Regions from separate parts of the Hathewaya histolytica genome, predicted to be linked through region 3. Evidence: predicted binding sites of a transcription regulator. Region 3 holds the regulator's gene; each other region holds the start of a gene.
The links. Region 3 encodes HrcA, which represses chaperone genes, less so after heat shock. Its sites were predicted from a motif close to TGTTAGCACTCNNNNNNNNNGAGTGCTAACA; they were not measured.
Positions count from the first base shown of each region.

Region 1: a site for HrcA is predicted at 6,198-6,228, ahead of groES (co-chaperone GroES). Genes of this name have one in related genera too.
Region 2: a site for HrcA is predicted at 4,883-4,913, ahead of htpG (molecular chaperone HtpG). Genes of this name have one in related genera too.

Region 1 is NZ_LR590481.1:2,195,774-2,206,889, reverse strand. It holds gene FGL08_RS10605 (CD0519/CD1768 family membrane protein) at 1-715, shown strand, start outside; gene FGL08_RS10600 (DNA-3-methyladenine glycosylase family protein) at 959-1,846, shown strand; gene FGL08_RS10595 (hypothetical protein) at 2,149-2,406, opposite strand; gene FGL08_RS10590 (hypothetical protein) at 2,496-3,428, shown strand; gene FGL08_RS10585 (IS1182 family transposase) at 3,746-5,209, shown strand; gene FGL08_RS10580 (TIGR01906 family membrane protein) at 5,341-6,000, opposite strand; gene groES (co-chaperone GroES) at 6,313-6,600, shown strand; gene groL (chaperonin GroEL) at 6,641-8,272, shown strand; gene FGL08_RS10565 (PfkB family carbohydrate kinase) at 8,453-9,547, shown strand; gene FGL08_RS10560 (pseudouridine-5'-phosphate glycosidase) at 9,541-10,461, shown strand; purine riboswitch at 10,679-10,775, shown strand; gene guaB (IMP dehydrogenase) at 10,867-11,116, shown strand, end outside.
Region 2 is NZ_LR590481.1:1,756,478-1,767,593, forward strand. It holds gene FGL08_RS08570 (helix-turn-helix domain-containing protein) at 1-522, opposite strand, end outside; gene FGL08_RS08575 (ferritin family protein) at 803-1,288, shown strand; gene FGL08_RS08580 (NupC/NupG family nucleoside CNT transporter) at 1,629-2,849, shown strand; gene htpG (molecular chaperone HtpG) at 2,922-4,802, opposite strand; gene FGL08_RS08590 (YeiH family protein) at 5,148-6,191, opposite strand; gene FGL08_RS08595 (LysR substrate-binding domain-containing protein) at 6,304-7,194, shown strand; gene FGL08_RS08600 (FAD-dependent oxidoreductase) at 7,324-8,889, shown strand; gene FGL08_RS08605 (ABC transporter ATP-binding protein) at 9,027-9,794, opposite strand; gene FGL08_RS08610 (FecCD family ABC transporter permease) at 9,794-10,882, opposite strand; gene FGL08_RS08615 (ABC transporter substrate-binding protein) at 10,885-11,116, opposite strand, start outside.
Region 3 is NZ_LR590481.1:1,612,753-1,623,868, forward strand. It holds gene prmA (50S ribosomal protein L11 methyltransferase) at 1-483, opposite strand, end outside; gene FGL08_RS07930 (HsmA family protein) at 713-1,105, opposite strand; gene FGL08_RS07935 (MarR family winged helix-turn-helix transcriptional regulator) at 1,128-1,550, opposite strand; gene FGL08_RS07940 (GntR family transcriptional regulator) at 1,790-2,146, opposite strand; gene FGL08_RS07945 (hypothetical protein) at 2,181-3,353, opposite strand; gene FGL08_RS07950 (hypothetical protein) at 3,366-4,190, opposite strand; gene FGL08_RS07955 (ABC transporter ATP-binding protein) at 4,183-4,875, opposite strand; gene dnaJ (molecular chaperone DnaJ) at 5,058-6,197, opposite strand; gene dnaK (molecular chaperone DnaK) at 6,327-8,183, opposite strand; gene grpE (nucleotide exchange factor GrpE) at 8,243-8,875, opposite strand; gene hrcA (heat-inducible transcriptional repressor HrcA) at 8,911-9,942, opposite strand; gene hemW (radical SAM family heme chaperone HemW) at 10,134-11,116, opposite strand, start outside.

The DNA.
Region 1 (11,116 bases), 580 kb from region 3:
TACAACATTTATGCTAGCTCAGTCTTCTGATAAAGTAAATTTAGGTAAAGCTGTTCTAATAGGGAATATAGCAGCTTTAACAGGTGGTATTTTAAGCGTAAGATTAATGTTAATCGTAGGTAAAAAGAGATATGGAACAGAGCAAGAGGCTGTAGATGGTGAATATGAAGGCTATGATATGTTAAAATATAGAGAAGTTAGAGAAGGAAATGTTACTCAAAGAGTTTTACAAGCATTATTAGATGGTGGTAAGACAGGTGTTGATACAGCACTTACAATTATACCAGGAGTTGTAATAATGTGTACATTTATAATGATGTTATCAAAGGGACCTGGACCTAATGGTGTTTTCACAGGAGCAGCATATGAAGGAATAGGATTCTTTCCTTGGATAGGATCAAAATTACAATTTATAATTAAACCTTTATTTGGTTTCTCAAATTCAGAAGCCATAACATTCCCTATTACGTCTTTAGCATCTGTTGGAGCATCCCTGGCAGTAGTACCAGAGTTTTTAAAAGCAGGTATTATAAATGCAAAAGATGTAGCTGTATTTACAGCAATGGCAATATGTAATGCTGGTTTCTTAAGCGTTCACGTTGGACTTATGGATGCTATTGGAGAGAGAGATTTAGTTAATAAAGCTATTATAACGCAATTATTAGGTGGTATAGCATCAGGTATATTAGCTAATATATTATATATGATTTTTTAGGACTAAATAATATTATAATAAATAATTTAATAATTCATATAACGAAACAGCTCTTAAACCTTTATAAGAGCTGTTTTAATATTAAATTATATGAAAGTATGTAGTTAATATATAAATGGTTTGTTATAATATTATTAAAAAATATAAATTAGTACAAAATAATTAATAATAGCTATAAGATATTTATAGATAAGAAAATATATAATACATAATATTAATTAATATAAAAGGAAGGTGAACATAATGGACTATAGAGAATATGAGGCTTTAGAAGAAATAGAACAAGGGATTATAATTAAAAATGTAAAAAGTTTTGAACTTAAGGATATATTCGATTGTGGACAATGTTTTAGATGGAACAGGAGAGATGATGGAAGTTATGTAGGTGTAGCATTTGGGAAGGTTATTGAAGTTCAAAAAAACCAAGATGATGTCATAATATATAATACTAACATTAAGGATTTTTATGATATATGGGAAGAGTATTTTGATTTAAAGAGGAATTATGGAGATATTAAAGAAGAGCTTAGTAAAGATCCAATATTAGCTGAATCTACATCGTTTGGAAAAGGAATAAGAATTTTAAAACAAGATCCTTTTGAAATTACACTTTCATTTATTATTTCAGCTAATAATAGGATACCTATGATAAAAAAAGCCATAAATAATATAAGTAAAGCATGGGGAGAAGAGATTATATACAAGGGGGAATCTTATTATACTTTCCCTAAATTAGAAAAATTAAAAGACGCTACTATAGAAGAATTAGAAGAATGTAGAACAGGGTTTAGGGCAAAATATATAAAAGATACTGTAGAGAAAATATATAGTGGAGAGAAAAATTTAGACTATATAAAAGGTCTTAGTGATGATGAATGTCATGAAGCTATGAAAGAGTTTAACGGCATTGGGCCTAAAGTATCTGATTGCATAATACTTTTTTCTATGCAAAAGTATTCAGCTTTTCCAGTGGATGTATGGGTTAAAAGAGCCATGCAACATTTTTATGTAGCTCCTGATGTGTCATTACCTAAGATTAGAAAATTCGGCAGGGATAAATTTGGCGATTTATCTGGATTTGCTCAACAATATTTATTTTATTACGCCAGAGAAAACAATATTAAAATATAAAAGTATTGATATTACAAGGTTATTAGTAGAAATTTAATAAAACGTCAAAAATTTAAATTAAAAAATTTTACGTTCATGGAATAGTGGATAGCAATATATGAAGGTAGCCTTTGAAATCATAGCAAGGGTATGAAAAGTAAAAGTGTCAAAAGAACATATTAGACAGCATCTAAGAAGATGATTAGGTTATGTTACAAAATATAGAATATAATATTAAATTTTAGACTAGGCGTTAAAATGTAATCCTAGTCTAAAATTCTAATACATATTATTTGAAACTTATATTGTATCTTCAAAAAAGTTTATTTTAAATCTTTTTTTAGTATACTTATTCCAGTACTAATTCCAAATAATAATATAAAAAGACCAATCAATTTTAAGAAAAATGAAATATTAGAGTAATCATTTATAATTACCAAAAATGCTATACCAATTATCATTGTAAATAAAGATAAAAACATTAGTTTAATAGTAGATATGTTGTTAAGAAATACTTTATTTATGATGATAAACAAGATAAATATAATGAAGATAATAAAAAATACATATAAAGAACTCATAAAAGATACTCCTCCTATGGTAAAATATTGAATAATAATGTTGATTTTGGTATAGTTAACATTATTATAGCACATTAAGGGGGATAACAATGAGTAAAATTAAATTAACAAGTGCTTTATTAGTATCTGCTACTATATTTTTTAATTCAGTTATGGTAGGTGCAACACCAGTAAAAGATGACAATTATAAAATGGCACTAACTCAAAGTAATTTCAAAACTAACATATCAGAAGGTATAGCTAAGTCGCAACTTAATAATTTTAAAAATGACCCAAAAAGCGTAGAAGCCTTAAAAGAGTTAGAAAAAAATGCAGTGTCATATAATAGTAGCCAAGCTTATATAAGGGTAATTCAAGATGGGTGTGGTAATGTTAAGGTAGATCCTAAAAAATATACAGAAGAAGAATATGAATTATTGGAAGGACAAGATAAACTTTTGAAACTGTATGATAATAAGAAAATTACGAGGTCATTTCCAAACAAATCCGAAAATAGTTGGATTAGAATAAATTTGGATGGATATGAAAAAAGCAATGGAGAGTATGAGTTTTATCTTTTCTATGACTGGAAAAAAAGACCTCTTTGTTATTTCAGTGATGTACTAGCATTAGGTCATGACTCTAATATATATTTTAATAATTCTACAGCTAGAAGTCATCACGAATCAATTTCAATAGATCTTTTTGAGCAAGAAAAAGCTTATGTTAAGGATTATAAAAGCTCACAAAGTAGTCACTGTAAAACATCTGTAAATGGTATTGCATTTAAGTTTAAAATAGATAAAGTTTCAGATGTGAACAAATCAATGCATAGAGGATATATGACTGTAAAAGGTGGATTTACTAATTCAACTACTAAAGCAGGAAATATGGAAATCTCTTATGCACATACTCAGTTAGCCTTTGATTATAATATACAAGATGCTATTGAGTTTTTGACATCTGGTAATATTAAACTTAAAGTTAAAGGATATCAGGATGTAATATCATATTCAGACGTTTTTTATAGACGTAGGAGATAAATAAGTACCAATGATTTAACACTATTCATATAGTATTAAAAACTGTTTTTTATACATTTTAGTTAAGAGAGATAATGATTATTTAATATATTAATAACGAATTAAAATATATCTAGATATATAAATATTTACAAATAATTGAGATTATGATTATAATATTCATGAGAAAACAATATTAAAATATAAAAGAAGCTTTTTAAGGAGGGTACTGAAAAAGTACCCTCCTAATCTTAATAGACATAACACTACAGTTTGTGTAGATGTTATGTCTATTTTTTAGTATAATTTTTATATTACTAATTTAAGCAGGTGATTTTATGTTAATGCATCAAAAGATGATATTAAGCGAATATGGTGATATATATGATAGGATTATCCCTAAAGATAATATGTTGAGAAGGATTAAAGAAATGGTAGATTTCTCATTCATCTACGATGAATTAGTTTCTACATATTGCAATAATAACGGTCGCGGAGCGATTGACCCAATAAGAATGTTTAAATATCTTTTACTAAAAACTATTTTCAATATTTCTGATGTAGATGTTGTTGAACGCTCTAAATATGATATGTCTTTTAAATATTTCTTAGATATGGCTCCGGAGGAGGATGTAATTAATCCAAGTTCTTTAACTAAATTTAGAAAGCTACGCTTAAAGGACACTAATCTAATGGACATGCTAATTTCTAAAACCGTAGAAATAGCATTGGAAAAGGAAATTATAAAATCAAAATCAATTATTGTTGATTCAACTCATACCAAAGCTAGATACAATCAAAAAACACCTAGGGAAGTTTTAATTGAACAATCTAAAAAACTTCGAAAGTCAGTTTATAACATTGATGAGTCAATGAAAGCAAGGTTTCCTAATAAAGTTAACAACGGTCTTCTTGAGGATGAAATAGAGTATTGTCAAAAACTTATATCAGTTATTGAAAAAGAAGAGGTCATTTCAAGTTATCCAGCTGTAAAAGAAAAATTAAATTTATTAAAAGAAACAATCGAAGATGATTTAGAGGTTTTGTCATTCTCTAAAGATGCTGACGCAAAAGTTGGACACAAAACTGCTGATACATCTTTCTTTGGGTATAAAACTCATATTGCAATGACTGAGGAACGTATTATTACTGCTGCTGTAGTTACTTCGGGAGAAAAACACGATGGAAAACAACTAAAATCACTTATTGAAAAGAGCGAAGCCTCTGGCTTAAACATAGAAAATATTATTGGAGATGCAGCTTATTCAGAAAAAGAAAATATAGAATATGTAAATGAAAGTGAAAAAAATCTAATTGCAAAGCTTAGTAAATCAGTATCTCATGGTAACAAAAGACAAACTAAAACGAAGTTTGAATATAATAAAGATGCAGATATGTATGCGTGTGAAGCTGGCCATATGAGTACTAAGAAAACTAGTACTAGACCTAAAAAACATGCCAAAGATGGACTAGGTACAGTAATTTCTTATTTTTTTGATGTTAAAAAGTGTCAGTGTTGCCCTTTAAAACAAGGGTGCTATAAAGAAGGTGCTAAAACTAAATCATACTCAGTTTCAATCAAAACGAATACGCATCAAAAACATATTGAATTTCAAGAAACTGATTTTTTTAAAGAAAAATCAAAAGAGAGATATAAAATTGAAGCTAAAAATAGTGAAATGAAACATAGACATGGGTATGATGTTGCGTCAGCCGCAGGTCTTGTTGGCATGCAAATGCAAGGTGCATTGACCATTTTTGCTGTAAACTTGAAGAGAATATTGACTCTAAGCAATCAGTAAATATACCCGATTAGGGTTTAATAATACAAAAAGACTCAAGCTCATACCACAAAATGGTATAAACTTGAGTCTTTTAAATTATGTAAAAAGTAAACCCCCGAAAAACTATAAGTTTTTCAGTGGTCTCCTTTTTAAGAGCTTCTTTTTTTCTTTCTATAAATAAAATATAAAGATATGGATATAATTAGAATTATAAGTAACAAGAAGAAACCTTCATGCATAAAGAATCTTTCAGGCAGAACTGTTATTACAGGGTCTAAAGTTTCGTCAAAAATCCAGTAATCGTTATTAAACAATATATGATGAAATGTATCGAAAGCCTTGGAAAAATTAATTGCTAAAGGTAGTAATAATAAAAAAGGAAAAGAACATAGTATTATAGAAACATATTTTAAGTAATGAAAATTCTTTTTAGCATTTTGTCTTAGTACATAGAATATACTAATTGGTGCAGTAACTAATAGAGAACAATTTAAAGTTTTTATGATATTTCTAACCTCGAAGAAATGAACTCTTCCATTATAAGAAGACTTAAAATAGGGCATAGAAAAGTTCTTACTATTAGAATATAAAAAATCTATTAAATAGTTGTAATTAGATTTTAAGTTGTCAAAACTTAATTCCGAGATTTCTTCTAGTTTTAGGTATTTAATATCTATATAGTAAATATATTTAAATAGCATTACAAAATTTATACACAATACTAGTATAAAAGAACTTAAAATAACATAGAAAAAAGTATTTTTAAATCGCTTAGTTAAATTAGAGTTATTTATTTTGTTTAAATTCATAATATCACCCATATAACTTTTTTATTAAATATTATAACATCAAATATAACAATAAAAAATTAAATTGATAATTTGTTATGAAAACATAAGATATATAAAGCAAAAAACATATATATTATCATAATAGAGCTATATGGGTTAATTTAGCCTTTAATAGTATTTGATATTAATAATGCTATTAATTACTATAATAATTGTATTAGCACTCTAAGTTAATGAGTGCTAATGCATGAGAGTTACATAAGATAAGTGTTTATAAAATAAAAGTAAAATATTAAATTAAATAAACAAATCAATTAAGGAGGGTTTTAAATGAATATAAGACCACTTGCTGACAGAGTTGTTATTAAAAGAATTGAAGCAGAGGAAACTACAAAAAGTGGAATAATAGTAGCTGGAGCAGCTAAAGAAAAACCACAAGAGGCAGAAGTAGTTGCAGTAGGACCTGGTTCAATAGTAGATGGAAAAGAAATTAAAATGGAAGTTGCAGTTGGAGATAGAGTTTTATTCTCTAAATATGCAGGAAATGAAATAAAGTTTGACGGTCAAGAATATATTGTTTTAAGTCAAAGTGATATTTTAGCTGTTATTGAAAAATAGTTTTATCCTAAAAAATTATTATTTATAGGAGGGTCAAAACATGGCAAAGAAAATTTTATTTAATGAAGAAGCTAGAAGAGCTATGCAAAGAGGTGTAGATGTTCTTGCTGATACAGTAAAAGTAACTTTAGGACCTAAGGGAAGAAACGTTGTTTTAGATAAAAAATTTGGTGCACCATTAATAACAAATGACGGTGTTACAATAGCAAGAGAGATAGAATTAGAAGATGCTTATGAAAATATGGGAGCACAATTAGTTAAAGAAGTTGCAACTAAGACAAATGATGTAGCAGGAGATGGTACTACAACAGCTACATTATTAGCTCAAGCTATTATAAGAGAAGGTCTAAAAAACGTAACAGCTGGTGCTAACCCAATGTTAATTAGACATGGTATAAAATTAGCTGTGGACAAAGCAGTTGAAGAAATAAAGAAAATATCAAAACCAGTAAACGGAAAAGCAGACATAGAACAAGTTGCATCTATATCAGCTGCAGATTCAGAAATAGGAAAGTTAATAGCTGATGCTATGGAGAAGGTTGGTAATGAAGGTGTTATCACTATTGAAGAATCAAAATCAATGGGTACAGAGTTAAATGTTGTTGAAGGTATGCAATTCGATAGAGGGTACTTAAGCCCATATATGTCAACAGATACAGAAAAAATGGAAGCAGCTGTTGAAGAACCATATATCTTAATAACAGATAAGAAAATTGCTAACATTCAAGAGTTATTACCATTATTAGAGCAAATCGTTCAACAAGGTAAAAAACTACTTATAATTGCTGATGATGTTGAAGGTGAAGCATTAGCAACATTAGTTGTAAATAAATTAAGAGGTACATTTACTTGTGTAGCTGTAAAAGCTCCAGGATTCGGCGACAGAAGAAAAGAAATGTTAGCTGATATAGCTATATTAACTGGTGGTCAAGTGATTTCTGAAGAATTAGGAAGAGATTTAAAAGACGTAACAGTAGATATGCTTGGTAGAGCTGAAAGTGTTAAAGTATCTAAGGATACTACAACAATAGTAAATGGAAAAGGAAATAAAGAAGAAATTCAAAATAGAGTTAACCAATTAAAAGTTCAAATTGAAGAAACAACTTCTGAATTTGATAAAGAAAAACTACAAGAAAGACTTGCTAAACTTGCAGGTGGAGTTGCTGTAGTAAAAGTTGGTGCAGCTACAGAAACTGAATTAAAAGAAAGAAAACTAAGAATAGAAGATGCCCTAGCAGCTACAAAGGCAGCAGTAGAAGAAGGTATAGTACCAGGTGGTGGAAGCGCATACTTAAATACTATAGCTGAAGTTGCTAAATTAACTGATGAGAATTCTGATGTTCAAGTTGGAATAAACATTATCGTGAGATCTTTAGAAGAACCATTAAGACAAATTGCTACAAATGCTGGTTTAGAAGGTTCAGTAATAATAGAAAAATTAAAATCAAGTGAAATAGGTATTGGATTTGATGCGTATAAAGGTGAATACGTAGACATGCTAAAAGCTGGTATTGTTGATCCAACTAAGGTTACAAGATCAGCTTTACAAAACGCAGCATCTGTAGCTTCAACATTCTTAACTACAGAAGCAGCAGTTGTAGATATTCCAGAAAAACAACCAGCACCAATGGCTCCACCAATGGGCGGTATGGGAATGGATGGAATGTACTAATCCATAGAAGTGAATTTATAGGGTTTTGCATATGCAAAGCCCTATTTTTTTATATAAATTTATAAAAAGCATATAATAAATAATGAAATAAGATTGAATTTTAAAAGAAAATATGATATTATAAGTAAAGTTAGAGAATAAACATAAGTTAATAAAATAAACAAAAGTTAAGGAGAAGCTATGACAAATAGGGAACAAGAAATTTTAGATTTAATTAAAAAGAATCCTATGATTTCTCAAAAAGAATTAGCTAATTCTCTTGGCATAACACGTTCATCCGTGGCGGTACATATAACGAATCTACTGAAGAAGGGCTATATCGTTGGGAAAGGTTATATCATAAATGAAGAGGCCTATGTAAGCATTATAGGTGGAACTAACGTTGATATACAGGGGTTTCCTAATGATAAGTTAATTAGTAAAGATTCTAATCCTGGTGAAGTGAAGATATCATTAGGAGGCGTAGGAAGAAATATTGGCGAAAACTTAGTTAAGTTAGGTGTAGAAACTAAACTTATAAGTGTAGTCGGAGATGATGTTTATGGGAGAAAGATATTAGAGGAGTCTAGAAATATAGGATTAAATATGGAGGACTCACTTGTACTAAAAGGAAAATCTACTTCTACTTATCTATCTATATTAGATGGAGAAGGAGATATGTCAGTTGCTATAGCACACATGGACATATTTGATAGCTTAAAAGTTGAATATATACAAGAAAAAAAACACATTATAGAACATTCAAAAATTTGTATAATAGATACCAATATATCTAAAGAAGTAATTGAATATATTGTTTCTAATCATAAAAATACAGACTTTTTCTTAGATACTGTATCTACGAAAAAAGCACAAAAGGTAAAGGATATAATAGGATATTTTCATACTATAAAGCCTAATAAGCTTGAAGCAGAAATGTTATCAGGTATAAAAATCAATAATCAGACAGACTTAGAAAATACAGCGAAATATTTCTTAGATAAAGGAGTAAAAAGAGTATTTATAAGTTTAGGGGCTGAAGGTGTTTATTATAATGATGGAATAAATTCTAATATAATAAAAACACCTAAGATTGAAGTTGTTAATGCTACAGGAGCAGGAGACGCATTTATAGCAGCACTTGCTTACAGTCATTTAAATGACTTTGAAATAGATCATGCGGCACGATTTGCTAGTGTAGCTTCTATAATGGCTTTATCTCATGAAAATACAATTAACCCTAATATGTCATTAGAAAACATAAATAAAAAGATGAAGGAGATAGGATTATGTTAAATAAATATTTAGAAATTAACCCAGAAGTTTTAGAGGCTATAAAAGCAGGTAAGCCAGTTGTTGCTTTAGAATCAACAATAATATCACATGGTATGCCATATCCTAAAAATGTAGAAATGGCTTTAGAAGTTGAGAAAATAATTAGAGATAATGGTGCTATACCAGCTACTATTGCTATATTAAATGGAAAAATTAAAGTTGGATTAACTAAAGAAGAGGTTGAATACCTAGGTAAAGCAGAAGGTGTAGTAAAAACAAGTAGAAGAGACATACCTTTTATAATTGCTAATAAGTTAGATGGAGCTACTACTGTTGCATCTACAATGATTATATCTGAACTTGCTGGTATAGATGTATTTGCTACAGGAGGAATAGGTGGAGTTCATAGAGGAGCTCAAGAGAGCTTTGATATTTCAGCAGACCTTCAAGAATTAGCACATACTAATGTAGCTGTTGTTTGTGCAGGTGCAAAATCAATACTTGATATAGGATTAACTTTAGAATACTTAGAAACTCAAGGAGTTCCTGTTGTTGGATTTGGTACAGATGAGTTACCTGCTTTCTATACAAGAAAGAGTGGTTTCGGTGTAGATTATAGAATGGATTCTGTAGAAGTTTTAGCATCAGCATTAAAGAGCAAATGGGACCTAGGATTAAATGGAGGAGTGGTAGTTACAAACCCTATTCCAGCAGAGTATGAAATGGACTATGTTACTATAACTAAAGCTATAGAAGAAGCAGTAAAAGAGGCAGAGGAAAAAGGAATTAAAGGAAAAGAAAGTACTCCATTCCTTTTATCTAAAGTTAAAGAGATTACTGGTGGGTCAAGTTTAGAATCAAATATTCAATTAGTTTATAACAATGCTAAACTTGGAGCAGAATTAGCAGTTGAATTATCAAAATTAAATGCTTAATAATATTCAGATGGATATCCTTATCCATCTGTTTTTATTAATAACATAATAATTGCCGTAGAAATTAAGAAAAAGTGTATAAATTTATTCTTATAAAAAATTTTGACTTTATATAAAATATTTTTACAGAAAAAATACATTGACAAAAAGAAAAAGTTTACTTATTATAAGTATAATAATTTATTATAAAAAAATGAAACTTCTCATTCATTTTTAAATACAAATGAATAAAACTTTTCATATAATCTCTAAATAAGGTAGGGAGTCTCTACAGGAACCGTAAATTCCACACTATGAAAAGAGCCTTTAGTTAGTATACAACTAGGACTCTTTTTATAGTGTCATATAGTTGTATTTTTTGTTTGCACAATTGGTAAACTACATAAATAAAAGGAGGATATACAAATGGCTATAATTTTAAAAAAAGGATATACATTTGATGATGTATTACTAGTTCCAAATAAGTCTGAAATATTACCTAAGGAAGTTACTCTTAAAACTAATTTAACTAAAAAAATAAAATTAAATATACCATTAATGAGTGCTGGAATGGATACAGTAACTGAGTCTAAAATGGCTATTGCTATGGCAAGAGAAGGCGGAATTGGTATAATACATAAAAACATGTCCATAGAAGCACAAGCAGCTGAAGTAG
Region 2 (11,116 bases), 140 kb from region 3:
TTTTATATCATAACTAGCTTTCTCAATTATTAATATATCTTTTTCAAATACGTTATTCATTTGTGTTTCCCAGTCCATTATTACCTTGTGTTCCCATATTGGATTCACGGCATCCTTAATAGTATCAAAATGCATATGGATAGAAATAGTCCTGCATTTATCATATTTAAATTTAAAATAATCTACATCATTTGATACTTTATATAAAAAAATTTGACCTTCCTTAAGAACGTATTCTTTATTACTAGGCAAAGCTAAAATTTTCGTAATTCCACTATAACAATATCCCATTTCTAAAATCTGATCCCCATATCCCCTATTATCAAAATACATATTTGTTGAATACATATCAAGCTTTGAAATTTCTAATCCATCCTCTATTTTCATTCTTGAAAAATTGCCAACTCCAAATTGCTCGCCAATAATATATTTCTTGCCTAAAAGTTCTTCTGAGGTTTTGCAATGAAACTCTTCTTTAATATATTTATCATACATACGTACAATGTTTTTTTTAGTTTTCAAAGTTCCTCAACTCCCCTAATCGCTTTAAATAATATACCTAATTTAAATGATTTTGATTTTCATTCCATATAAATTATATGGGGTTTGTAACAAAAAATCAATATAAGTTCCAATACTGGTAAAATAAATACAAAACCAAATTTAATATGATTATCTTATAAATTTATATTGATATTGATAATATTTTTGCTTAGGTAGTACTTCCTTAAGTATTGATAAATATGTCCTTGTAATGTATTATTTAGTTAATAGGCAATTAGTAGAAGGGGTGGAGAATTATATGTCAAATAATTTTAGTATACTTGAGATGCTTAAGGTTGCAATTTTAACTGAAGAAGAAGGACGTAATTTTTATTTAAATGGTGCTAAATATACTGATGGAAAAGTTAAGGAATTTTTAGTTATGGCAGCAGGTCAAGAACTTATGCATAAAGAAAAGTTTCAAAAGCTCTTCGATGAGTATTCTAAAAAAAATGAAGATGAATTAAATTCAGATTATCTTAGTGATCCTGAAGTAAGTGAATATCTAAGAAAATTAATTGAAAATAAAGTATTTGATAAAAAAGAAGAGCCTAAGGATGCTTTTAAAAATTTAGAATCATCTATAAAACAAGCTCTTAAATCTGAAGAGCTTACAGTAGAACTTTATACTCATATGTATAAAGGACTTAAGTCTGAAGATGTTAAAGACATGCTTAAAACCATACTTGACGAAGAGAAAGAACATGTGGAATACTTTTCAAAACTTCTTAAGGAAATAATATAATTAATTTATGAGACTATCTCAAAGCATTATCTTGAGATAGTCCCTTTTCTCTTATTATAGTCATAGATAAATCCTACCTCTTATCATTTTATATTCCTTATAAAACTTTTATGTTATAATATTTTTTTGCGTCACCATTTATTAATATTTTTCCTTCTAGAGGAAACACTATACCTCAAAGCAATGAATTATTTATTCTATATCTCTTTATATATTCAGTCTGAATTAAAAATTATATTGAAAAATGTTTTAATATAAATTATATTTATAGGTGGTATTTTAATATAATTAATGTTTTTCTATTATATTAGCTAAAATCTATACATATGGAGACGTGCTCATGAATAAATTAATAGGTATTTTAGGTTTAATTGTTTTTTTAGGAATAGCTTATCTATTTTCTAATAATAGAAAAGCTATTAATTGGAGACTAGTTGTTCTTGGATTCGCTCTTCAAGGAATCTTTGCTATATTAGTTCTAAAAGTTCCTTTAGGCCAAAAATTCTTTGGACTTTTAGGTAAAATTATAGACAAACTTCTAAGCTTTACTGGAGAAGGGGCAAAATTTCTATTTGGAAACTTATTAAATAATGATTCTATAGGATTTATTTTTGCTTTCCAAGTATTGCCTACAATAATATTTTTCTCAGCTCTTATGGGAATACTTTATCATATTGGAGTTATGCAATTTATTATATCCATAATTTCTAGGGTTCTTGCAAAACTTTTAGGAACTAGTGGTGCAGAAACAACTTCTGCAGTATCTAATATATTCTTAAGCCAAAATGAAGCTCCCCTTATAGTAAAACCATATTTAAAAGATATGACCTCTTCAGAATTATTTGCTGTTATGGTTGGAGGTATGGCCACTGTAGCCGGAAGTGTTATGGCTGGATATGTTGCCCTTGGGGTTAACGCTTCTCACTTACTTGCAGCTAGCGTTATGGCTGCACCTGCAGGACTTGTTGTTGCTAAAATTATGATACCAGAAGTAGAAGAACCCGTAACTAAAAATGGAGTAAAATTAGAACAAGAAAAAACTGCAACTAACATTATAGAAGCTGCTGCTAATGGAGCTATTGAAGGTATTCAAATAGCAATAAACGTTGGTGGATTATTAATAGCCTTTGTAGCATTAATAGCCTTCTTAAATTATATTATATCTTTTGTTGGTGGATTCTTTGGTGCAAGTTTCCTAAGTTTAAACTGGGTATTTGGTAAGTTATTCTCACCTGTTGCATATATTATGGGAATTCCAACAAGTGATATAGCAACAGCTGGAAATCTTCTAGGTCAAAAAATTGTCTTAAATGAATTTGTAGCTTATGGTAATCTGTCCCCATTAATAGCACAAAAAGCTTTAAGTGAAAGAACCATAATTATATTAACTTATGCTCTTTGTGGATTTGCTAATTTTGGTTCCATAGCTATTCAAATAGGATCTATTGGAAGCCTAGCTCCAGAAAAGCGTAAAGATGTAGCTAAACTTGGACTTAGAGCAGTCCTAGCTGGAACATTATCAGCCTTTATGACTGCTACCATAGCAGGATTGTTAATCTAAATAAAAAAGAGGAGGTCTTTTTATGATTAAAATCATTTTAAGACATCCTCTTTAATTTTTATTTAATATTATCTATTTCATTATCTTACAAATATTATTTGTAAACTCTACTGGATCACTTACAGCTAACCCTTCTATAAGTAATGCTTGATTATATAATAAATCTGTATATAACTTAAATTTATCTTTATCACTTTCATAAGCTTCTTTCAGTGACTTAAATACATCATGATTTATGTTTATTTCTAAAACTTTATCTGCCTTTATGTTCTGATTGTTAGGCATGGAGTTTAGTATTTTTTCCATTTCAATAGTAAGTTCCCCATCATTTGCTAGACATACAACATGATTTTTTAATCTCTTTGATGATCTAACATCTTTAACTTTATCTTTTAATATCTCTTTCATATGTTCAAATAAATCATTATTCTCTTGGTCATCAGAATTAGTTGAGTTCTCATTTTCTTCTTGGTCTATACCCAAATCACCACTTGATACTGATTTAAACTCTTTTTCCTTATAGTTTGCCATTACACTTGCAGCAAACTCATCTACATCTTCTGTAAAGTATAATATTTCATATCCTTTATCTAATACAACCTCTGTTTGTGGAAGTTTCTCAATTCTTTCTATAGACTCACCTGATGCATAGTAGATATATTTTTGATCTTCTGGCATTCTTGAAACATATTCATCTAAAGTTACCATCTTCTTCTCTTTTGATGAATAGAACATTAATAAGTCTTGTAGCTCATCCTTATGTATGCCAAAATCACTATAAACACCATATTTTAATTGTAATCCAAAAGACTTATAAAACTCCTCATATTTCTCTCTTTCATTTTTTAATAAGTTTTCAAGCTCACTCTTTATTTTATTTTTTATATTTTTAGCAATAAGTTTTAACTGTCTATCGTGCTGTAATATCTCTCTAGATATATTAAGTGATAAATCTTCTGAATCTACTACTCCTTTAACAAACCCAAAATAATCAGGTAGTAAATCTCCACACTTATTCATAATTAGAACACCATTTGAGTATAATTCTAAACCTTTTTCATATTCCTTTGTATAGAAATCGTATGGTGTCTTCTCTGGAATAAATAAAATTGCATTATAACTTACCATACCATCAACACTAATATGAATATGCTTTATTGGTTTATCAAAACCATAGTGTTTTTCAGAATAGAAGTTCTCATAATCCTCATCCTTAAGTTCTTTTTTATTTTTTCTCCATATTGGAACCATACTATTTACAGTCTGTTCTTCTGTATACTCTTCGTATTCTCCTTCACTACCTTCTTTAAGCTTTTCTTCAGTTATATCCATTTTTATTGGATATCTAATAAAATCAGAATACTTCTTAATTATTGACTTTATTTTATACTGTTCTAGGTATTCATCAAAATTCTCATCCTCTGTATTTTCTTTTATTTTAAGTATGATTTCTGTACCAAAGGAATCTTTTTCACATGGTTCAATAGTATATCCATCTACCCCTTTAGATTCCCACTTGTAAGCTTCATCACTTCCAAAGGCTTTGCTTATAACTGTAACTGTATCAGCTACTAAGAATGAAGAATAAAATCCTACACCGAACTGACCAATTATATCATATCCATCTTTTAATTCCGTTTCTTTTTTGAATTGTAAAGATCCACTTTTAGCTATAACTCCAAGATTATCATCAAGTTCTTCCTTTGTCATTCCAATACCAGTATCAGAGATTTTTAATAATCTATTTTCTTTATCAGCCATTAGTTTAATATAATAGTTCTCCTTTTCAAAGCTTAAGGAATCATCTGATAATGCTTTGTAATAAATTTTATCAATTGCATCACTAGCATTAGAAATAAGTTCTCTTAAAAAAATCTCCCTATTAGTATAAATTGAATTAATCATAAGATCTAAAAGTCTTTTAGATTCTGCTTTAAATTGTTTTGTTTCCAATTTACCTCTCTCCCTTCCAATAAAAGAAAACATAATATATAAGTTATTAACTTATATATTAATCAATCAATGCATTTAATTATTAGCACTCTTTATACTTGAGTGCTAATATCTTTAATTTTTATATAACATATTTTAAAGTTTATGTCAATTTATTTAATATACTTTAATTTTAAACATAATAAAAATAATTAATATTTCCTCACCTAAAGTCTATAGTTCTTCAATTATTTTATGGGTATATTAAATAAGTATATATTAATAAAACAGGGATACCATAATTGGCATCCCTTTACATATTATACTATAAATTATGAATATTTTAAACATATATTATGAAACAAACTATATCTGACCTATAAACATCTGTACTAAAAATGCAGCTATAACAACTAAAGCTGATATGATAAATCCATGAACCATAGGAGCAAACCCTGATTTTGAAAGCTTTTTATAATTTGTTTGAAGTCCAATAGCTCCTAAGGCCATAACCATTAAAAACTTGCTTGTACTAGTTATATATTTACTGAAGGTATCTGGAATTACTCCAGCACTTTTAATACAAACTAATCCAATAAACATAATTATAAACCAAGGAAAAATCTTTTTAATATTAACCTTTCGCTTTTCATGATTTTTATGTTTTTCTTCTAAATAAAATTCTCGTTGATCATTTTTTCTCTTAAGCTTCTCATTAATATATGAAAATATAAGTACTACAGGAACAATAGATAAAGTACGTGTAAGCTTAACTATAACAGAAAATTTACCTGCAGCATCAGAAAAAGCATATCCAGCAGCAACTACAGATGAGGTATCATTTACAGCTGTTCCAGCCCATAATCCATATCCTAAATCTGTCATTCCAAAATACTTTCCCATTATAGGAAAGAGAATTACCATAACAATATCAAATATAAATGTAGCAGATATAGCATAAGCAATATCACTATCCTCTGCTTCTATAACTGGTGCAATAGCTGCAATGGCAGAACCCCCACAGATGCCTGTCCCTGCAGAAATAAGTGATGAAAGCTTCCAATCCATGTTAAAAAGTTTACCTAATATATATCCTCCAGCAAAAGCTGTTATAAGAGTAAATGTCATAACAATCAATGAAAACTTACCAACCTCTACTACTTGTGAAAAACTAAGAGATGCTCCCATAAGTATAATCGCAATTTTAAGAACCTTACTTGAAGTAAATTTCAATCCTTCATTAAGTATATTTTGTTTAGAAACTACTGGATTTAAAGCCATTCCTAAAAGTAGTGCAAAAACCCCAGCACTTATTAATTTGTATGGAATTAATCCACTTAAAAAATTTGATACAAGTGCAAGTATTACTGTAATAAATATCCCTACTAAATATTTTTTTATACATGACATAAAATTCAGCTCCTTAAATATATTACTTCTTGATTTTAGCACTGAGCTACTATAAAATCTAATTATAAATATTTATATATTAATAAATTAAATTTATAGAGGTGCTTATAAAATGCTAGATTTAAGAATAGAATCTTTCTTAGCTGTATGTAAAAATAAGAGTTATACCAAAGCCTCAGAAGAACTTTGTATAACTCAGCCTGCAGTAACTCAGCATATTCAATTTTTAGAAAAAAACTATGGTTGTAAGCTTCTAGAATATAAAAATAGAGAGTTGAAACTTACAAAGGCAGGAGAACTTTTTCACAAGTATGCATTAAGTGCAAAAGCTAATGAAAAATTAATTGCAGAAGAACTTAAAGAAACAAATAAAAAAATTAAGACACTAAAATTTGCAACTACATTGACTATTGGTGAATTCACCATATCCCCATTACTTGGAGACTTCATAAAAGAGTTTCCTGAATATGAAATAACAATGTATGTTAATAACACAAAAAAAGTGTTGGATATGCTAGAAAAGGGGGAAATTAGTTTTGCCATAGTTGAAGGGCTATTTAACAAAGCAAATTATGAAACTCAATTATATAAAAACGCTAATTTTATACTTACAGCACCTATAACTCATCCATTAGTATCAAAAAAAACTGTGTTATTATATGATCTTAAAGATGAAACAATAATAGTTCGTGAAAAAGGCTCAGGCTCTCGCGAAGTGCTTGAAAGAGGACTTTTTGATAAAAATCTAACCCTTGAAAACTTTAAAGATACAATAGAAATTGGAAATGTAAATGTTATAAAAGAAATGGTGAAAAGCGATCTAGGTATTAGCTTTATGTATGAAGATGCTGCAATGTCGGAAATAAATAATGGTAACATTGCTAAGATTGAAATATCCGATTTTATTATTCAAAGAGAGTTTAACTTTATACATCTAAAAAATCACATAACTGAAAAAGATATAGATAAATTCTTTTATTTTTTTATAAATCGTATTAGTTAGATTGATTACGTAAAAATTTAATTTTCTATATACATTAAAATTATGCCCTCTTCCCACCCATGATTATGAATACTTTTCCTTATAAAAGTAAACAATAGATCTGTAAGAATTTATATATGGAGGCAAAGTATGAATATAGATAATCAAATGAACTTTAAAAACTCGCCCCAATCTTATTGGATGGCATCTACAGATATAACAGACTACCCACCTTTAAATGAAGATATAAATGTAGATGTAGCTATAATTGGTGGGGGCATAGTAGGTGTATCATGTGCGTACATGTTACAGAAAGAAGGTTTAAAAGTAGCACTTCTTGAGTCCAATCATATAGCTCAAGCTACTACAGGGCATACAACAGCAAAAATCACATCCCAACATGATATTATTTATAGTAAAATTCAAAATCAAATAGGATTAGAGTTAACAAAACAATATGCTGAGGCTAATGAGTCTGCCATTAGTGAAATAAAGAAAATTGCAGATGAAAATAATATTAACTGTGATTATATTTCTCAATCTGCATTTATATACACATCAGAAGAAGACTACATTGAAAAAATTAGTCAAGAAGCTAAAATAGCATCAACCTTAGGTATTAAGGCATCTTACGTAGAAGAAACACCTCTTCCAATATCCATTAAGGGGGCAGTTCGTTTTGATAATCAAGCTCAGTTTCACCCACTTAAATACGTACTTGGTTTAACCAAAGTTATACATAATAATGGAGTTCTCATATTTGAAGAAAGTAGAGTAATTGATATTACAAAAGATAAGAACTATATACTTACAACTGAACAGGGGAAAAAAGTTACTTCCGAAAAAGTTATTATTGCATCTCATTACCCTTTTTATAATAAACATGGAATGTACTTTACTAGACTTTTTCCTGAGAGATCTTATGTGGTTGCAATTAAAGCAAAAGAGAAATATCCAGGTGGAATGTATATAAATGCTGAAGAACCTACACGTTCACTTAGAGCTCAAAGTTATGAAAATCATGAACTTATACTTGTAGGTGGCAATAGCCACAAAACTGGGCAATGTAAAGATACCCTAAAACAATATGAAGACTTAATAGATTTTGCAAATAGCACCTTTACTGTAGAAGATATACCCTTCCATTGGTCTACCCAGGATTGCATGACCTTAGATGGATTACCTTATGTGGGCCATTTCACTTCAGATACACCCAACTTGTATATTGCCACTGGTTTTGGAAAGTGGGGCATGACAAATAGTATAGCTTCTTCAATACTTCTTAGAGACTTGATTGTTAAAGGAGAAAGCCCATGGCAAGACGTATATAACCCATCACGTAAAAATATTATTGGATCTGCTAAAAACTTTATGACTGGAAATCTCAGTGTAGCAAAAAATCTTATAGATGGTAAACTTTCTACATTACCAGAACATATAGAGCTCAATAAAGGAGAAGGAAAAGTTTTAGAATTGGAAGGAAAAAGAGCTGGAGCATATAAGGATGAAGATGGCGTTCTGTATTTAGTAAACACCACATGTACACATATGGGATGCGAATTAAATTGGAATCCTGCTGAAAAATCCTGGGATTGCCCTTGTCACGGTTCAAGATTTTCATATAAAGGAGAAATAATAGAAGGACCAGCAGTAAGACCCTTGAAATTTACTAATGATGTTAACACCATTGAAAAACTATTCAAAGAAGACTTCTAAAATAACTAAGGGACAGCTATATGTCCCTTTAAAAGTTTTTAAATATATTTTCTATTGTACAATTAATAAGATTCACTTTAAATCTATTCATTAAGTATATTATGCTAATGCAAAATAAATCTTACTATTTTACATATTTATATACATGGTTTATACATAATATTTAAGATACCAGTTTCCCTATCCTCAGTAACTTTAGCATCCACTTCATATAAAGATTTTATTAACTCCTCTGTTAGTACTTGCTTTGGAGTTCCATAACTAAGTATTTTACCTGACTTCATAGCATAAATTTTATCACAATATAATGCGGCAATATTTAAATCATGAATAGCAGATATAACTGTAATTTCAAGTTTCTTTACTGTAGCCATAAACTGTAGTTGATATTTTATATCTAAATGATTTGTAGGTTCATCTAATATTAGACATTCAGTTTTTTGTGCCAATGCCCTTGCAAGAATTATTCTTTGCCTTTCTCCACCTGAAAGACTTGAAAAACTTCGGTTAACATACTCTTTCATGCCTACCTTTTCCAAGGATTCTTCCATAATCCTATAGTCCTCAGCATTATCTTTTTCTATAAACTTTTTATGTGGTGATCGTCCCATTAAAACCATATCAGCAACAGTAAAGTCAAAGTTATAATTATTATGTTGTGATACCACAGCCATTTTTTTCGCAGTTTCCTTAATAGAAAAATCCTTAATATTTTTATTATCTAATAATATAGCTCCCATAGAAGGTTTCAATGTCCTGTATATACATTTTAAAAGTGTACTTTTACCACTACCATTAGGTCCTATAATTCCTACAAATTCTTTTTTCTTTACATTGATATCTAGGCCTTTTAAAATATGACTTTCCCCTAAATATGCTTCTATGCTTAAAGTTTTTAACTCCATTAAGAATTACCTCCAAATCCATATGACTTACTTACCATTAAATATATAAAACTTGGAGCACCTATCATAGAAATTAATATACCTATTGGAAGTTCATTTCCTGGTATTATTATTCTAGATAAAACATCCGCCCAAACTAAAAATATAGCTCCTATCAGTGCTGATATTACAACAATTCTTTTATGATCCGTACCAAATATCATTCTTGCTAAATGGGGAATAATTAGTCCAACAAATCCAATCATACCGGATGAGTATACTATAAAGCCGATCATAATAGATGTAACTATAAGATAAAACTGTCTATATTTATGTAGATCCTTACCTAAAGTTATGGAAACCTCATCTCCAAGTAACATCAAGTTGAGAGTTCTATATTGCGTCATAAAAAATAATGTAGTTAATATTACAATTGGGAAAATTATTACTATAACCTCCCACTTTGCACCGGCAAGGCTTCCCATAAGCCAATACATTACTGTTTTACTAGCTTCTCTATCATTAGTAAAGTATATAACAAAACTTGAAAATGCTGAACATACAGTGCTTAATGCCATACCTGCTAGCAAAAGCTTTGTAGAGTTTGCTCTTCCCTTAACATTTGCAAGACTTAACACAAGTATTGATATTAAAAATGCTCCTATAAAAGCTGATATCCCTACATAATTACCACCCAAAAAAACACCTACTCCAAGTGCTACGGCAAGTGTAGCCCCTAAAGATGCCCCTGAAGAAACTCCCAGTATATAAGGATCCGCCAAAGGATTCTTTACAATAGCTTGCATGACAATTCCAGATACTGAAAGACCTATGCCTACAGCAACTGCAAGAATAATTCTTGGCAGTCTTACAAACCATACAATGTCGTGTACAGGACCCTTAGATAAAATATTCGCATCCCCAACGCCTAATATCTTATAGATTATTATACTATATACATCTTTTATAGAAATATCTACTGAACCCATAGTTACAGTTATTAAAATAGAAAAAATCAAAATGATCATAAGTGCAATGGAAACACCTACATAAGCAGGTGTTCCCTTAAGTAAACCATTTTGTTCTCTATGTTTACCAATTTTTTTCATCCTTATTTACTCCCATATAGCTCAGGATATAAGCCCTTTGAAATTGTTTTTATACCATCTAGTGTTCTAATACCACTAGCATAAACTTCACTTAGCATTATAGGGTGAACTCTCTTAGACTTTACTCCTGAAATACTTGAAAGTGCAGTATTATCCATAATACTTTTTAATGCAGAATCTCTATCGATTTCTTTGCCATAGTAAACAGTAAAAATAACGTCGGGATTAAGCTTT
Region 3 (11,116 bases):
ATGAGTGCCAGTTCCAAAGGCCATTCCTGGGTCCAACTCTATTATAAGTTCATCTTGATTTTTTTCATAACTTTCCCAAGTAGGTTTTACTACTACTCTTTCACTTATCTTTGTTGGCTTATAATATTTTTTCCAGTTATTTGCCCAGTCTTGTTCATAAATTTCCCTATCTTCTACCTTACCGTTCCCAACATCAATACCCATATCTTTAAGTTCGTTAATTTTTCCTTCTATGTAAGATATAATACTTTTAATATCATCATCTTTTGCAAAATAACCTTTTACAACAGCAGCATTCCCTTTATACTCCAATATATTTATATCTGCAAAATCCCAAGTTAAAGGGCCTTGTTCCCTATCTAATATGTCATTAGGGTCCTCTATAGCAACACCTTTACAATCTAATCCATAAAATATACCTGATACTGGCTCTAGAGCCTCACTTTTAGTTATTACTCTAACTTCTCTCCAAGTTCCTTCCATGTATATCAATCCTTTCTGATAACTCTTCGACTAATTTTATATTTTACACTTGTAATCATTTTATGTCTACAAATAATTATACAAGTAAAATAAGACTCCTTCAATTTAAACTTAAAATAACTTACCCAAATTCTCCACATAAAATTAAAACTCTTAAAAACCTTTACATTAAAGAAAAATGGGTAAAACTCGACTTAGAGTTTAACCCATTAAATTATAATATATAACTTTAAGACATACCAACTATCATACCTATTACATATGGAATTAACCAAATAGTCCAAACTATGAAACTGAATTTATGAAATGTTTCTTTTTTAGCCTGGTCCTTCTTATATAAGACCCAAGTTGCCCATACTGCATGAAATAACATTAATACTATAGCTACAAGTCCTGTATATGCATGAATATTTAAGCCATTTTGGGTAACCTCTGCCGTGCCTGAGTTTGCTATCTTGCTCATTGTAACTGTACCTATGGTATCACATACCAGTCCTAGCCAAAATATTATTACATGCTTTTTATTAAGACTTCTTGCTTTTCTCTCTCCAAACACACCTACTGTATAAAACACAAGTGCTAATGTTATTGTAATAATCGCAAAAATTAATTTACTATCCATTTTCTTTCGTATCTCCTATTCTTTATTTTATTTTTTTTTTAAATTTAATTAAGTTATTTTTCAATTCCTTTATTTCTTCTTCTGTGAAGTTTTCAAATATTTTATCAAAGCTTTCATTTATTTTATTTCTAAAAGAATTTACAAATTCTTTTCCCTTACCTGAAAATGTAACATAAGTATTCCTCTTATCATCTTCGTCTTTAATTTTTCTTACATATTCGGCCTCTTCTAACCTTGAAATTATCCCTGACACAGTTCCCTTTGTTAAAGACATCTCCCTACATAATTGAGATATGTTAACTGGTCCATTATGAGCGATTAATTTAAGCACCATAATTTGCTGATGCGTAAGACCACTACCTTTTAAGCTCTCACTAACTATACACATAGTACTTGAATATATTTCCCTAATTAGCATTGCTATTTCAAAAGAATCATTTCTCATTGCTTACTCCTAATAATTATTAATTAAATTGTATTTAAAGATTTTAAGTTAAAATTAATTTATTAAAAATACACTTTTAAAGAAAGCAGTATATTTTACATTATGATATTATTATCTCCTAATAAGCTTATAATAGTTTGCATGCATACCTTTTAGTTTCTATGCAAACTATCTTATGATAAAAAAATCTTTTTGTCAATAAATTTTCACAAAAAGATTTTTCCAGTTTAAAAATATATTTAATATTTTTTATCTATGATCTCTAACACCTTTTTCTTTTCCATATTTATAGATTTCATACTCTCTATAAATTCTTCAAATTTTTCTTCTATATACTGAGTTTTTATATCATTAAGCAAATCTTTGTTTAAGGTTATTTCACTTTGAGAATTTCTCATAGTAGTAATCAGTCCCATAATCTCCATCTCCTTATACGCCCTCTGAACTGTATTGGGATTAACTTTTATCATGTCAGCAAGCTCCCTTCTAGATGGTATTGTTTCTCCTAATTTTATGTTACCAGCAATTATCTCTTTTTTAATATGAGATATTATTTGGAGATATATAGGTTGTTTATCATTAATTTTAATATTCATAGTCATATCTCCCTCTTATAATTTTATTTTATATTTACTTAAGAACTTCAATACTATTATCTTGAGAAGCACTAATTTCCCCTAAATATAAACTCTTATTTGTTTCTGTATCAACTATATTAATATATTTACTTAATATAGTTACACCATCATTACTACATTTTGAAATTATAAAATACGCCTTATTTCCATCTACCTCTATTAATCTTATATACATATCAGTTTTCTCTTTTTCACTTTTTAACTTTTCTATAATCTTTGTATCTAAAGTAATTTCTCTACCCTCTTCAAATTTATTATTATCCATATTAAAATTCCATAGATATATATTATAACCTTGATTTTTTGTATAATAAATTTTATTATTTATCTTAGTATTATCTATATGGACATTTCCTAATTCCGTCTTAGAGTGAATTATCTTTTCACTTTTAGGTTTATAGTTATGCTTTTTAATACTATAATCTTTTAAATCTAATATAGACATTATATAAGTTTCATCCTTACCTTCTTTTGAAATAGATGTACTTATGTAAAGTTTATTATTGTATATATAACCAGATACACTATAATCTGACTTTTCATTCACAATATCTTCAAGTAAAATGGATTTATCCTCTTTAATACTTTCCTTTATAGGATCAATGGTCGTTATTATTAACTTATTCATCTCTCCCCTAACAATATAAGCAAGCCTTATATTATTTCCTTCAGGCTTAAAATCTAAAACTTGTAAATAACCATTATTAATAGGTATATCAAACTTAAATCTTTTAAGTAAATCTTCCCCTTTATTTCTATAAGATACTTTTATGGTTTCAAACCTCTTACCTGTCGAACTAACATATTGAAATTTACTATCTATAAATATTTTTACTTTATCATCTTCATAGGTTTTATTTCCAGAGTTATCAACATTTCCTCTATAAAAACTTCTGTCTTTTAAAATCCTTTCTGAATTAACGTTCATAAAATCTATCTTCACATTTCTTACTTTTTCATCATTTTTAGATAGTAATAGCTCCTTTCCCCTAAGTATAGAACTGCTACTAATAACTTTAATTTTTTTATTTCCCAAGACACTTATATCCCCAGCTAATTTTGATATCTTTGGATCTTTACTTGCTTGCCCCTTAATATTAACCACATAAATACCCATAACCACTATAGAAAATATAAGAAATATTCTGGTATAAATCTTCTTCATTCTACTCCCCCCTTAAATATTGATTTTTTTTCTTAGCAGATAATAAGCAGAAAAATAATTAAATAAAACTATAATTATGGATATTAAAATTATATATAGCAAATATTCATCAAGAAAAAAATGCATTTTTGTTCTTGGCATAATATATACTGCTATAATTACAGCACATAATATTATATCTAAAATTATCCCCTTGAATTTAAAACTTCTCTCTATTAAAACTCCATTAAATATAAACATTACTATAGCTATAATAATTAGTATATAAATACTCATTTCTATAAGGTTTTTGGGGAAAATTCGCATGCGACTTCCATTTAAAAAAGCCTCTATAGGATTACTTTTTTGCATTACTTCCTTATTAAGAAAAGCTTTAAAAATTATATTATCTACAAATAAAGTCGCTATTTGAGTTGATATAAAAGTTGTTCCCAACAAAAATATAGCACAGAATTTAGATAAAATAATCTTATGCTTGGATATTGGTAAAACTAATAAAGTGTATATAGTTTTATTATTTCCGTACCACTCTCTAAGCCATATAGCTATAGCATATACAAGAATCAATGCAACACCAAAGCAAATCAAAAATAAAATAAGATTATTCTCAAAAACTTTATTAAGACTTATTAGCCCCCTTGTGCTAACATACTCTGATATGCTTTTCCCCTCTCCAATAAACCCCTTTACTTCATTATTAAAATAATTTATCCCTCTAACCACTATTAATATGTGTGCTATAAAAAATAATATAAATCCTGGAATCATAAATTTTACGCTTCGGGAAACTTCATTATTTAATAGAACTAAAAATTTATTTTCGCCCTTACTATTCACCCCTATATACCTCCCTTAGTTTATCTACTATAGACATACCTTCTTCTTCCCTTACTTTCTCTACATCAAAGTGCTTTACAACTTTACCTTCATCTACTAATATAACTTCTTCCGCTATATGTTCTATTTCTTTAATTTCATGGGTAGTTAAAAGAATAGCCATACCATCCTCCATGTAATTTATCATAGAACTTATAAAATCTTCTCTTGCAAATATATCTATGCCCGAAAAAGGTTCATCCATTAATAAGTATTTTGGACATTGAGCAAAACCTGATATAAGTTTTACCCTAGCTAAATTTCCTTTGGATAATTCGGAAATCTTTCTATTGCCCTCTAATTTAAATTTTTCTAACATTTTATAAGCTTTTTTCATATCCCAATTCTTATAAAAAACTTCCATATACTGAAACATTTCTTTTATAGTCATATTAGGATAATGAATACTTACATCCGGTATTAATGCCAACTTATCATAAGTCTTATAATTAACAGGTCCACCATCTAATAAAATCTCCCCTGAGTCCAATTTGACAATCCCCATAATAGCTTTTATAGAAGTAGATTTCCCTGCACCATTTAAACCCAAAAGCGCTGTAATCTTCCCCTCCTTTACATCAAAACTTAATCCATCCATTGCCATTATTTTTTTGTACCTTTTAGTTGCATTTTTAACTTGGATCATAACCCCACCCCTTTATGTAAATATTTATGTATTAACGTATTAATACATACTTTTAAATGTATTATACCATTAATACACTTTTGCATCAATAAACTTTATAAAAACATTTAAATCATTATAAAATAAAAAGGATGGTTTTTTAATTATTAGTAAAACTAATAATTAAACCATCCTTAAGAAATCTATTTTTTTCTCTTAAGAGAATCAAATAAACCTTTATGCTCTTCTTTTTTCACTTGTACTTCTTCACCTGAAGCTTCCATAAAGTTAAGTAGTGCCTTTTTTTGTTCTTCACTTAACTTTTTAGGTATATCAACTATAACCTTAACATATTGATCACCACGACCAACTCCATTTACTTTAGGAACTCCTTTGTTTTTAAGTCTAAACACCGTATTAGATTGAGTTCCCTCTGGTACTTTATATATAACTTCACCATCTACCGTAGGAACTTTAAGTTCTGTTCCTAAAATAGCCTTGCCTACACTTATATGTTGGTCTATATAAATATCAAAACCTCTTCTTTCGAAAATATTATGATTTGACACCCTTATATGAACATATAAATCACCTGAAGGACCCTTATTATCACCAGGTTCACCCTGTCCTCTAATAGGTATTATATTTCCTGTATCAACTCCTGCAGGAACTTTTATTGAAATTTTCTTTTGCTTTTTAAGTCTTCCAGTTCCCCTACATGTTGTACATTTTTCTTCTATATAAGTACCTAATCCACTACATTTATCACAGGTAGTTTGAGTTGAGAAAGCACCAAATGCAGTTCTTTTTTGAATGGTTATTCTACCTGTCCCACCACACTTATCACAAGTTTTCGGTGAAGTTCCTGGCTTCGCTCCATTCCCCTTACATGTGGTACAGTGTTCATGCTTATTTATTTTAAGTTCTTTTTCGCATCCAAATACTGCCTCTTCAAAAGTTAAATTTATAGTAGTTTCTAAATCTTCACCTTTTCTTGGTGCGTTAGGGTTTCTTCTACCACCCCCAAAACCACCAAAACCTCCACCAAATATATCTCCAAAAATATCGCCTAAGTCTGAGAAGTCGAATCCGGCGCCACCAAAACCTCCATCAAATCCGCCAGAAAAATCAGTTGTTCCAAATTGATCATATCTAGCTCTTTTTTCTGAATCTGATAAAACTTGGTAAGCCTCATTTATTTCTTTAAATTTTTCTTCTGCTTCCTTGTCTTCTGGATTTCTATCTGGATGGTATTTTAAAGCAAGCTTTTTAAAGGCTCTTTTTATCTGTGCATCATCAGCACCTTTTTCTATTCCTAATACTTCATAATAGTCTCTTGCCATGCTTTTCACCACCTAATTACAAAATCAAGTTTATACTATATAATGCCTACTAAAACTTTTAAATAATTTTACCCTAAAATTAAGGGATGGGTAAGAACCCTTCCCTTAATTAAATTGTTTATTTATATTTTATTTATCGTCATTTACTTCATAATCTGCATCTACTACATTATCATCTTTTTTATCTGTATTTTGGTCTGCTCCTGTTGCATTTTGCGCATTTGGATCAAAACCTTGGGCACCTTCTGGGTTAGCTGCTTGATACATTTTAGATGATACAGCATAGAATTCTTGAGTTAACTCTTCTGTAGCTTTCTTTATAGCTTCTATGTCTTCTCCATCTTTAACTTTCTTTAATTCTTCTAGCTTAGCTTCTACCTTACTCTTATCTTCTGCAGATACCTTATCACCTAATTCTTTTAAAGTGCTTTCTGTTTGATATGCTATTTGATCAGCATTGTTTTTAGTATCTATTGCTTCTTTTCTCTTCTTATCTTCTTCTTCAAATTTTTGTGCTTCTTCTACAGCTTTATTTATATCATCATCTGAAAGATTTGTTGAAGCTGTAATTGTTATGTTAGCCTCTTTTCCTGTTCCCTTATCTTTTGCAGAAACATTAACTATACCGTTAGCATCTATATCAAAAGTTACTTCGATTTGAGGAATTCCTCTTGGTGCTGGAGCTATTCCTGATAAAGTAAATCTTCCTAATGTTTTATTATCTGTAGCCATTTGTCTTTCACCTTGAACTACATGAATTTCCACTGAAGTTTGGCTATCTGCTGCTGTTGAGAATATTTGACTCTTCTTAGCTGGTATTGTTGTATTTCTTTCAATAAGAGGAGTTGCTACTCCCCCTAGAGTTTCAATTCCAAGAGTTAATGGTGTTACATCAAGAAGTAATATATCTTTAACTTCGCCTGTAAGTACACCTGCTTGAACTGCTGCTCCCATTGCAACACACTCATCTGGGTTAACTCCTTTTGAAGGTTCTTTTCCTGTAAAGTTCTTAACAGCTTCTTGTACTGCTGGTATTCTTGTAGAACCACCAACTAATATAACTTTCTCTATGTCATTAATACTTAAGCCTGAATCACTTAAAGCTTTTTTAATAGGTTCTATTGTTCTTTGAACTAAGTCAGCTGTAAGTTCATTAAACTTAGCTCTTGTTATATTCATATCTATATGTTTTGGTCCTGTAGCATCAGCTGTTATAAATGGAAGGTTAATATTTGTTTGATTTGATGAAGATAATTCAATCTTAGCTTTCTCAGCTGCTTCTTTTAATCTTTGAAGAGCCATTTTATCTCCTTTTAAATCAATTCCATTTTCTGCTTTAAATGTGTCTGCTATATAATCTATAACTTTTTGGTCGAAATCGTCTCCACCTAATTTAGTATCTCCATTAGTAGCAAGAACTTCGAAAACTCCATCTCCTAATTCTAGAATAGATACGTCAAAAGTTCCTCCCCCTAAGTCATATACTAATATTTTATGGTTTGAATCCATTTTATCAAGACCATATGCAAGTGCTGCTGCTGTTGGTTCATTTATAATTCTTCTTACATTTAATCCTGCGATTTTACCAGCATCTTTAGTTGCTTGTCTTTCACTATCATTAAAATATGCTGGAACAGTAATAACTGCTTCTGTAACTTTTTCTCCTAAATATGCTTCAGCATCTGCTTTTAATTTTTGAAGAGTCATTGCTGAAATTTCTTGAGGTGTATATTCTTTTCCATCTATTACTGTTTTATGGTCAGTTCCCATATATCTTTTAATAGAAATTATTGTTTTATCTGGGTTTGTAATTGATTGTCTCTTTGCAACTTGCCCCACTAATCTTGAACCATCTGCTTGAAAAGAAACTACTGATGGAGTTGTTCTAGCTCCTTCTGCGTTAGGAATTACTACTGGATCTCCACCCTCCATAACTGATACACAAGAATTTGTTGTACCTAAATCAATACCTATAATTTTTGCCATTTTTTGTACCTCCTAGTTTACGAAATTTTATTCAATATATTAAGATTTTAGTAATTTAGCTAATTTGCAACTTTTACCATGCTATGTCTTATAACTTTTTCTTCTCTTTTGTATCCTTTTTGGAAAACTTCAACTATTTGATTTTGACCATACTCTTTATCTTCAACATGCATTACTGCATTATGATAATTTGGATCAAATCCTTCATTAGTTGATATTTCTTCAACTGATAACTTTTCAAAGGCAGCTTTAAAACCTTTCAAAGTCATTTCCACACCTATCTTAAGTTCCTCTAAAGAACCACCAGCATCTATTGCTCTTTCTAAGTTATCTAAAACAGGTAAAAATTCTTTTAGTACATCTCCACAAGAATCATTGAAGATGTTTTCCTTTTCTTTTGCAGTTCTTTTTCTATAATTTTCATATTCATTAAAAAGACTTGAATACTTATCCTCTACAACTTTAAGCCTATTTGCTGTAAATTTATTCTCGTCCTTTAGTTTGGAATGTTCCACCCTAAGTTCTTCCAATTCTTTCTCTAATAATTCTTCTTTAGATTGCTCTGTTTTAGCTTCCTCTTTGTCACATTCACACTGAGTTTCACAGTTAGAGCAGCACTCTTCACTCTCTATATGTTCATCTAAATCTACTGATTCTTTATTTATGTTTTCATCAGCATTATTTATAACCAAAACATCATTCCTCCATTCATTTTCTATAATAGAACCTATTTATATATTTTTAAAATATTAATATTTAATTCTTCTACAAGACTTATAATAGATGAAATAACTCTATCATAATTCATTCTAGTTGGCCCTATTACCCCTATAGTACCAAGAGGTTTATCTTTAAATCCATAAAAAGCCGTTATTATGCTATACTCTTTTGCTTGCTGTAAATTATTTTCCATACCTATATTTATTCTTATTTTTTTACTTTTATCGTCTAAATTTAATAATCGTCTTAAATTCTCCTCATTATTTACAAATTCAAAAAATTCCTTAGCCTTTTCTATATCACTATACTCTTGATAATTTAATATATTTACGGTTCCCTCTGCATAAACTTTAGAAGATTCCATATTTTTAAGGGTTGAATATAAAGTAGGAATAAGCGCATTAAAAATATCATCATGACCGGTCAAGTCATTTTTTAAATTGTTTATAACTTCAAGGTCCATATCTTCTATAGAAAGATTTGATAGTCTTAAGTTAACTAAATTATTTAACTTTAATAGTATATGTGATTCTATAGGTTTTTGCGTTCTTATTATATCATTTTTAATAAGTCCGCTATCCGTTATTATTACCACAAGTATAGTATTTCTATCTATACTAATCAGCTGAATTTGCTTTATTGTACTTTTTTTCAGTGACGGTGTCTTTACTATACACACCATATCAGTTAGACTAGTTAAAATTCTTGTTGCCTCATTAACAACTTTATCTAGTTCGTATATAGCCCTATCTATAAGCTTATTTTGAATTAAAAACTTTTCTTCATCTGTAAGTTTTGTTAATTGCATTAACTTATCTACATATAGCCTATATCCAAGGTCTGATGGTATCCTACCGGAAGAACTATGTAATTGCTGTAGATAACCTAATTCCTCCAAATCAGCCATTTCATTTCTAATTGTAGCTGAGCTAACTCCTAAATCATACTTTTTAGCAATTGTTCTGGAGCCTACAGGTTCTCCTGTTACAACATAATCCCTAATTATGGCTTCTAGAATTTTTATTTTTCTATCTTCCATCATTATCACCTCTTTATTAGCACTCATCAACTTTGAGTGCTAATGACTATGTTTTTAAAATAACACTAGTATTTTTTTTTGTCAATATAATTTATATATCATATTTTATCATTATAACCTATTAAATGAATTTCTCTGCCTACTATGCAATAAATATAGATTTTTCTTTGTTTTACTACGTTATATGCTTTTTAGTCTAAAATAAATTCGGCCATTACTGTGTTTGAAAATTCTATACCTTCTTTAGTTAAAGCTAATTTATTTTCATCCTCATATAATAAATTTAATTTCTTATATTTTTCAATTACTTTATTATATATATCATGAATTTCAATATTAAATTTGTTCTTAAAAATATTTTTGTCTATCCCGTCTATCTTTCTAAGTCCCATAAACATAAATTCTTCTATAGTTTCAGTATTTGAGTTTACATGCTTATGGCCTATAGAACACTCTTCAGAATTGATTCTGTCTATATAATCTTTTATTGATGTAACATTCTCCATTCTATTACCCTCTATAAAAGAATGTGCAGCAGTTCCACACCCTAAATAATCTTCTAGGTCCCAGTAAGCTAGATTATGTTTACACTTCTTACCTTCTTTAGCGAAGTTAGATATTTCATATTGTTTATAACCTTTATGCTTTAAGAATTGTAATGTATAATTATACATCTCTCTTTCTTCTTCTTCTGTAGGTAATCCCTTTCTATCTTTATACATTTTATAAAAAGGTGTACCTTCTTCAATTATCAGGCTATAACAAGATAAATGTTCTGGATTTAGTAAAACTGCTTTTTGCAATGTAGTTTTCCAATGTTCTAGTTTTTGTGATGGTAATCCAAACATTAAATCTAAATTTATATTATCAAATCCAGCTTCTCTACATAAAAAATAATTCTTTTCAAATTCTTCTGCAGTGTGAATCCTTCCGATCTTATCCAATAGATTGTTATCATAAGATTGCACACCCATACTTAATCTATTTACTCCTATTCCTTTTATTGCTTTTAATTTCTGTAAGTTGAAAGTTCCCGGATTACCCTCCATAGTAAACTCTAAATCTTTACTTAAATCTAATTCCTTTATGCATTCGCCTAACTTCTCTAAATTTTGTATATTTAAAAAGGTGGGAGTTCCCCCACCTATAAATATAGTTTTAAACTTATAAATAT